2 regions of the Dendrosporobacter sp. 1207_IL3150 genome follow, and region 1 is predicted to be linked to the other one. Evidence: predicted binding sites of a transcription regulator. Region 1 holds the regulator's gene; the other holds the start of a gene.
What was found. The regulator HrcA, encoded in region 1, represses chaperone genes, less so after heat shock. The targets are predictions, from matches to a motif close to TGTTAGCACTCNNNNNNNNNGAGTGCTAACA.
Positions count from the first base shown of each region.

Region 2: groES (co-chaperone GroES) is a predicted target of HrcA. The motif match lies at 2,858-2,888, and genes of this name have one in related genera.

Region 1 covers NZ_JBAIYU010000017.1:82,180-86,622, reverse strand. Annotated here, with positions in the region: gene V6C17_RS09425 (TCP-1/cpn60 chaperonin family protein) at 1-1,569, opposite strand, end outside; gene hrcA (heat-inducible transcriptional repressor HrcA) at 1,609-2,637, opposite strand; gene hemW (radical SAM family heme chaperone HemW) at 2,756-3,889, opposite strand; gene lepA (translation elongation factor 4) at 3,918-4,443, opposite strand, start outside.
Region 2 covers NZ_JBAIYU010000031.1:129,050-133,492, forward strand. Annotated here, with positions in the region: gene tsaD (tRNA (adenosine(37)-N6)-threonylcarbamoyltransferase complex transferase subunit TsaD) at 1-314, shown strand, start outside; gene V6C17_RS14740 (sensor histidine kinase) at 538-1,959, shown strand; gene V6C17_RS14745 (ANTAR domain-containing response regulator) at 1,962-2,549, shown strand; gene groES (co-chaperone GroES) at 2,932-3,216, shown strand; gene groL (chaperonin GroEL) at 3,253-4,443, shown strand, end outside.

The sequences.
Region 1 (4,443 bases):
CTGCTCAGTGTTGCTGGCAGACATGGAAGCCTTTTCTTTATCTTCTTTTTTCTTAATAATTGTATCAATCCTAAGAATAGCCACAGCAACCTCACCAGCAGCTTTTATTGCATTCATTTTAACAAGAACAGGATCGATAACTCCTTTTTCTTGCATATCAGCTATTTTCCCATAATCGCAGTCTATTCCCAGTGAATCTATACCTTGCTCTGCTTGGGCGGCAATTACCTCTTCTACCTTTTCAAGCGGATTATAACCAGCATTTTCAACGATTTGCGACAATGGCCGTTTCAAGGCATTAACAACGCAATCCACTCCATATGCTGCCATACCTTTAAGGTTTTCGCGTGATTTTTCTACCATCCTAGCAGCAGCTATCTCAATTGAACCGCCGCCTGGGACATAGCCGCCCTTAACCGCAGCCTGAACACTAGAAGCAGAATCTTTAGCGATCCGCTCTCTTTCGCCAACCACTTCTTCGGTTGCTGCGCCAACTAAGATAGTGGCCATAGGCTTTCCTTTACCACCCAGAATACGTACTTGCTCTAATTTTTCATCCTGGTAAATTCGGTCAGCATGGCCGATATATTTTTCAATATCTGCACTGTTTTTCTTTAAGCCAGTGCGTTTTATCATACGCGCTCCAACATGTTCGGCTACACGACGCAAATCATTTGCGTTAACCCGTTGTATAACAATAACTCCGCCATCAATAAGAATCTCTTCCGCAGAGTCATGAACACCACGATCTACAAGTACTACGTTTATTCCTAGTTCAAGAATTTTGCTAACGTTAACTTTAAATTCATCTTGAAGCTCAATGAACCTTTTGAAGCCCGCTTCGGTACTAAGTGCCTCATCACCAATTTCTTCTGGTTCCAATGCATCATCAATAATTAAAACCTTTAAGTCATCAAGCTCTTGGGGCATTTCCTGGCTCATTCTTTCTTTGTCAACGATAACACCCATAAAAACTTCATTACCTGCTCCCTCATGGGCGGTAATAATGTCAGACAGCTTAAAGTTCTTCTCATTAAGTTTTTCAAAACCAATAAGGCGAGCAGCTTCTACAACTAGTTCAGCTATATCTTCATTCTCACGACCTGCTATCATCGCGATATTACTCAGCATCGGGTCATCAACATCGCAAATTACGCGAGCACGCGACTTTATGCTTTCTAATGCTTGTGCTATGCCATATTTGACTCCCTCAATTACTCTCGCGACTGGAACTCCACGAAGTACTTGATTGACCCCTTCTGAAACCAGCCCACCAGCCATAATTGTAGCTGTAGTTGTGCCATCACCTACTTCAGCTTGCTGAGCTTTGGCAATATTAATAAGCATTTTTGCAGCAGGATGATTAACATCCATCTTATCTAAAATCGTCACACCATCATTTGTTATGATAACTTCGCCAAATCGATCCACCAGCATTGTATCGAGACCTTTAGGACCGATCGTACCTTCAACGGCTGCCGTGATAGCCCGCACAGCGTTAGCATTCGTAATAAGTGCCGCTAAACGTTCATCTACTTCAGCTCCGCTGCCAGCCTGTTTTAGATTCATTCTGGCTCCTCCTGTATGTAGTAATAGGGGATATCTCCCCTACATCTTGTATTTTTTTAGTATTTCACCTAAATGGCTATGCATAAACTCCAAAACAGCCATGATTTTTCCATATTCCATTCTAGTAGGTCCCAAAACAGCAATAGTACCGACAACTTGCCCCTCAACCTGATACGTAGCCTGAACCATGCTGCAATCTTTTATACCACTGTACTTATTTTCTTGACCAATTTTAACTACAACGCCATCACCATCTCCTGCTTGTAAAATATCGCACAGAAGCTGTTCTTCTTCTAACATTGACAAAATGTTTTTCACTTTGTCAACATCTCTAAATTCAGGCTGGTTTAATAGCTGAGTCGTTCCTCCTAAATAAACCCGCTCTTTTTTATCAATGGTTAGAGCACTTGTGACTACTGATAATGCAGCTTCGAACAGACTAGAGTCCGGTATTACCTCGCTGCGTATATCTTTTAAAACAGATGCTTTTATTGCATCTAACGACACCCCGGACAATCTGTTATTTATAGCTGCAGCTACTCGCTGGAGCTCCTCTACTGTTGTATCTTCCGGAATATCTATGATTTTGTTTTCAACAAAACCACTATCTGTCACAATAACCACTATAACTCGTCTGTCATCAAGCGGTAAAAATTGCAAATATTTAAATGTACAATGGGAAAACTGTGGAGCCAATACTAAAGAAACGTTGTGCGTCATACGTGATATAATTCGCGCAGTCTCTTGAAACACTTCTTCAATACGTCTCACTTTTGCACCATACCAATTAGAAATTAGGCTGATCTCATTTTCCGATATAACCGGCCTAGAAAGAAGAGAATCAACAAAAAACCTATAGCCTTTTGCCGAAGGAATACGACCTGATGAAGTGTGAAGCTGTTCAATGTAACCCAAAAGCTCCAAATCTGCCATTTCATTTCGAATAGTGGCCGGACTTATACCTAAGTCGTATTTACGGGCAATAGTTCTTGAGCCAATAGGTTCTGCGGTGGAAACATAGTCGTTAATTATGGCCTGAAGAATTTTCTTTTTTCGATCATCAAGCATCTTTCCCACCTCCTATTGTTAGCACTCAACCGGATAGAGTGCTAATATCTACTAAAAAAATACCACTCATTTGCCTGAATGTCAAGATAGTCAATTAATAGCACAAGCATTACTTTTTTTAGCGCAGGAACTCACTGAAAACTTGATTGCCGTACTTCATTCCAAGGGGCGTAAGTCGTACATATCCTTCTTCTATCAAAATCACTCTTTTTTTCTCAAGTCTGTTAATAATATTTTTGTATATTTCGAAAAAATCCAAATTGAATTTTGCTGAAAATTTTTCTAAAGATAGACCTTTAACGGTCCGCAAAGATAAGAAGGCAAACTCTTCTATAGCTGTATTGTCATCAAGTCGCTCTTCCGATTCCAAAGGAAATTCACCAGATTCTAAACTATATATATACTGTCTGACATCCCTTATGTTCGCTTGTCGTGTGTTATTAATAAATGAGTGTGCCGCTGATCCCAAGCCAACATAAGGCTCAAAATTCCAATATTTTAAATTATGTTGGCATTCATAACCACACTTAGCAAAATTAGATATTTCATAGCGATCATAACCATGTCTTATGTTTTCCTTAATTACAAATTCATACATTTGATCTTCGAGACTATCCTCAGGCAGTTTTAATAGACCTTTTTCTGAAGAATCGGCAAACAGTGTTCCTTCTTCGATTTTTAAGCCGTAAACAGATAAATGTTGAATTTCCAGATCATAAGCTTTAAGCAAGCTACTTTTCAAGTGTTCTAGCGATTGATTTGGCAGCCCATACATAAGATCAATATTAATATTATTAAAACCGCATCTATGTGCTAAATTAACCGATTGTATAGCATCTTCGGCTGTATGTATTCTGCCAATAGCTTTAAGTAAATCATTAGAAAATGATTGAACACCAAAGCTGATTCTATTCACACCAGCACTACGCAATAACTTCAATTTTGATTCTTCTACTGTTCCCGGGTTTGCCTCAATACTAATTTCCGCATTACTTGAAATATTAAAGTTTTTCTGTAGGTTTTCCATTAAGTTTTCTAAGAGACCGGCTGGCAAAATCGTTGGCGTTCCCCCTCCGATAAAAACCGTATCAACGGTATAATCAGATAGAAGACCGCCCCGGTCGGATATTTCCCGACTCAAGGCGGCAATATAATCACTATATAGATAATCCAAACCGGAATATGATGGAAAATCACAATAAAAACACTTCTGACTGCAAAAAGGAATATGGATGTATAAACCTAAATTCATATTACCCTCCGGCTATTGAAGCACCTAGCTAATCAATCTTCAAAATAGCCATAAATGCTTCCTGTGGTATTTCAACATTTCCTACCTGTTTCATGCGCTTTTTGCCTTCTTTTTGCTTTTCAAGCAGTTTGCGTTTACGGCTAATATCACCGCCGTAACATTTTGCAAGTACGTCCTTGCGCATAGCACGAACAGTTTCACGAGCAATAACTTTGTTACCGATTGCCGCCTGTATAGGAATTTCAAACATTTGTTTAGGTATAATACCCTTTAGTTTTTCAGCTAACTGCCTTCCTCTATACGCGGCCTTATCTCTATGAACTATGACCGACAAAGCATCAACAGGTTCACCGTTTAATAATATGTCAAGCTTTACGAGGTTTGAGGTGTGATATCCTATAAGCTCATAATCTAGTGAAGCATAACCTCTTGTAGAAGATTTTAAGCGGTCAAAATAATCATAGATGATTTCGCTTAGCGGCAGATTATAAGTCAACATAACACGTGTTGTATCAAGATACTTCATGTCCTTAAATTCGCCGCGTTTCTCTTGA
Region 2 (4,443 bases), on a different contig from region 1:
TCAATCAAGCTGATGTTGCTGCGAGTTTTCAAACTGCAGTAGTAGACGTTTTGGTTTCGAAAGCTCTGCAAGCAGCCGAGCATTATAATGTAAATAAGCTTGTCTTAGCAGGTGGTGTTGCTGCAAATAGTATGCTTAAAAATAGATTGGAAAGCGATTGTACGGCAAGCGGCATTAAGCTATATTATCCAAGCCCAATATTATGTACCGATAATGCGGCAATGATAGCGTGCAGGGCGTATTATCAATACCAAGGTGGCAAAATTGCAGATTTATATCTAAATGCAGTACCTTCGCTCAAAATAGGGCAATAACTGTGGAAAAGTGTCGAATTATAATTTGTGGATACTGTGGATAAGTAGAAAATAGGGCCATTAATAAGTGTAGTGAATGTGTATAACTTTGTGGATATTGTGGATAAATCTAAAAGTGATATTGACTTTTATTAAATAAAAAAAGTTTACGCGAAAAGGAATTTTGTGACTAAAGGTTGAATAAAAATTAATTTAGTAATATGCCTGGAGGATGGATAGGAAAATGGGAGTTATTGGAGATGTATGCCGTAAGATAACTGTATTAACCATTGCGCAAATTGAAATACTGGATAAACTCAGCGGTATCTTTCCTTTAGTGTGCGATTTAGCACACGCTCAATTAACTATTTATACTAAGGCTACCGATGAAAATTTATTGGTTATTGCTGCCCAGTTTAGACCGAATACAAGCTTTAGCCAATATAAACCCAATTTGCTTGGAACTACTGTTTATTCAACTGAGGAGCCATTAATTTGGCGTACTATGTCTACAGGACAGCCTATCTGCGGTCAGAGAGAATGGGCACTCGGAATGTTGATGGAGATGCAGACCTACCCGATAAGGGATTATGATGGTAACATTATTGCAGTAGTTAGTTTTGAAACAAGTCATGAAGAGATTCGTACTGAAGGATATAATATTCTGCTTGATACTGCCTATAAACTTCTTATTAATGCAAGATCACCTTTTGATGGAAAACTTCATCGCGCACTTTCGGCAAGTGATGGCATTATAATAACGGATGACCGTGGTAAAATAATTTTTGCAAACGGTGCTTCAAGCAGTATTTATAAGATATTGGGAGTTGGACGGTTAGTTGGTCGCTATATTTACGATAAGCAGATAAATATGCGCTATACTAAAAAAACAACTTCTAGTCAAATGCCCTATGAGAGCGAATTGGAGGCAGGCAATTTAATCTTAGTCCAGCGAACCATTCCGATCATTCAGGGAGGGCAGGTCTTACGCACTGTAATTGTTGTTTCAGACGTAACTGAACTCAAAAAAAAGGAAAAAGAGTTACTAATAAAATCCGCGGTAATCCAAGAGATTCACCATAGAGTCAAAAATAATCTTCAGACGATTGCCAGTTTACTGAGGCTTCAGGCTAGGCGGACTAAGTCTACTGAAGTTAAGGCGGCACTGCGTGAGAGTGTTAACCGAATTTTGAGTATTTCAGTGGTTCATGAATTTTTATCACAGCAGGATGCTGAGATAATAGATGTTGCTGAAGTTGCGAAAAATATCCTGGATCTAGTTATCCAAAACATGTTAGAGCCAGACTTTAACTTACAAACCGTCTTCAATGGCGAAACGGTAATACTGCCGTCGGAGCAAGCAAGCAGCTTAGCCTTAGTGATTAATGAGCTTATCCAAAATTCAATAGAACACGGTTTTATTGGCAGGCCGGAAGGTCTCATTGGTGTGGATATAAGCACGAATCCAGACACTTATCGTATCGAAATATACGATAATGGTATTGGACTGCCAGAAGATTTTAACTCACAGGCGTCCAAAAGTTTGGGGCTTCAAATTGTAAGAACTTTAATTGAGGATGACTTAGGCGGCACTTTTGAATTGTATGCTGATAAGGGTACGCACGCGCGTATCGCAATTCCTAGAACCATTGAGGGAGGAAGATAAAAATGCAACAATTGCGTGTAGTTATTGCTGATAATGAATCAATAATTAGAATGGATTTAAAAGAGATACTTGAAGAAGCCGGTCATATTGTTGTCGGCGAGGCTACTGACGGGCTGAAGGCTATTGAACTAACGCGCAAGTATCGTCCTGATTTGGTTATTATGGATATTAAAATGCCTGAAATGGATGGCATTACAGCTGCTAAAGCTATTTCTAACGAAAAAATTTCGCCAGTACTTCTGCTAACAGCTTTCAGCCAAAAAGAAATTGTTGAAAAAGCGAAAGATTCCGGTGTCTTAGCGTATTTAGTAAAACCGGTCAAAGAAACAAATCTTTTTCCTGCTATTGAAATCGCATTATCACGGTTTCAGGAATTTGCTGAATTAGAGCAAGAGTTGGAAGATGTAAAAAACTCTCTTGAAACTCGCAAAATCCTTGACCGAGCTAAAGGGATACTGATGGATGCGTATAATCTAAATGAAACTGAAGCATACCGTCGTATTCAGCAATATAGTATGAGTAAGAGAAAGTCTATTAGAGATGTAGCTCAAGCGATAGTTGACTCTGTTACCAAGAAGAAGGAAAAATAGCAATTAGCCTGAACTGTTAGGTTTAAATTAATTAAGCATAGCAGTTCAGGCTAATTCTTTTTTTGCCCCAATAAGAAGAATAACTTCTTATTGGGATAAGTTCTATCAAACTCCGCCTAAATTAAGATCTCACTTTATATGGGCCAGTCAATGTAAAATGTAAAAGCTAAAAAACTGACTAAATTAAAGAAATTCGTAATAATAAAGCGAATTCAAGTGTTAATTTTAAAAAAAAATTAGCATAAGCCTTATTTTTCCGTTTATTGCTCTTGATTTTTGGCAATGAATTATATTATGATAATTTATGGAATTAGCACTCGCGATTGGTGAGTGCTAACAAATAAACTAATAATATAAGACATCATAAAGGGAGGTTACTTCAATGATTAAGCCATTAGGCGACAGAGTGGTCATTAAAGTTTTAGAAGGGGAATTAAAAACAAAGAGTGGTATCGTTTTACCTGATACTGCTAAGGAAAAACCCCAAGAAGGTCAGGTTGTAGCTGTTGGTACTGGTAAATTACTCGACAACGGTCAACGTGTAGCCCTTGATGTTAAAGAGGGAGATAAAATTATTTTCTCTAAATACGCTGGTACCGAAGTTAAAGTTGAAGGTCAAGAATACCTCATTGTAAGCGAAAGAGATATTCTGGCAATAGTAGAGTAATAAATATACTATTCAAATAAGGGAGGATTACATATAATGGCTAAACAAATTTTGTTTGATGAAGACGCACGTCGTGCACTCGAGAAAGGCGTAAATGCGCTTGCTAATGCTGTTAAAGTTACTCTTGGTCCTAAGGGCCGTAACGTTGTTTTAGATAAAAAATTTGGTGCTCCAACTATTACTAATGATGGTGTTACTATTGCTCGTGACATCGAATTAGAAGATCCGTTTGAAAACATGGGAGCGCAGCTTGTTAAAGAAGTTGCAACAAAAACAAATGATGTTGCAGGTGACGGTACTACAACTGCTACTTTACTAGCACAAGCTATGATCCGTGAAGGAATGCGCAATGTAGCAGCAGGCGCAAACCCTATGATTATTAAAAAGGGTATCGAGAAAGCTGTAGTAGCTCTTGTAGAAGAAATTAAAAAGAACGCTAAAAAAGTTGAAACGAAAGATGCTATTGCTCAAGTTGCTTCCATTTCAGCAGCTGACGAAGAGATTGGCCAATTAATTGCTGAGGCTATGGAAAAGGTTGGCAAAGATGGCGTTATCACTGTAGAAGAATCCAAAGGTATGGGAACTAGTCTTGATGTTGTTGAAGGTATGCAATTCGACCGCGGCTATATATCCCCTTACATGGTAACAGATACAGATAAAATGGAAGCTGTTTTAAACGATCCTTATATCCTTATCACAGATCGCAAAATTGGCGCAATTGCTGATATGCTTCCTGTACTTGAAAAAGTTGTTCAACAAGGCAAAGAATTACTAATTATTGCTGAAGACGTTGAAGGCGAAGCTCTTGCTACTTTAGTTGTTAATAAACTTCGTGGTACCTTCCGCGCTGTTGCAGTAAAAGCTCCTGGCTTCGGTGACCGTCGTAAAGCTATGCTTGAAGATATCGCCATCCTTACAGGCGGTAGTGTCATCACTGAAGAACTTGGACGTAAACTTGACAGCGTTCAATTAACAGATCTTGGACGCGCTCGTCAGATTCGCGTATCTAAAGAAGAAACTACTGTTGTAGACGGTGCTGGCCAAGCTGACGATATTAAAGCACGTGTAGCCCAAATTAAAGCTCAAATCGAAGAAACAACTTCTGATTTTGATAAAGAAAAACTTCAAGAACGCCTTGCTAAATTGTCTGGCGGTGTAGCTGTTATTCAAGTTGGTGCAGCTACTGAAGTTGAACTTAAAGAAAAGAAACTGCGCATTGAAGATGCA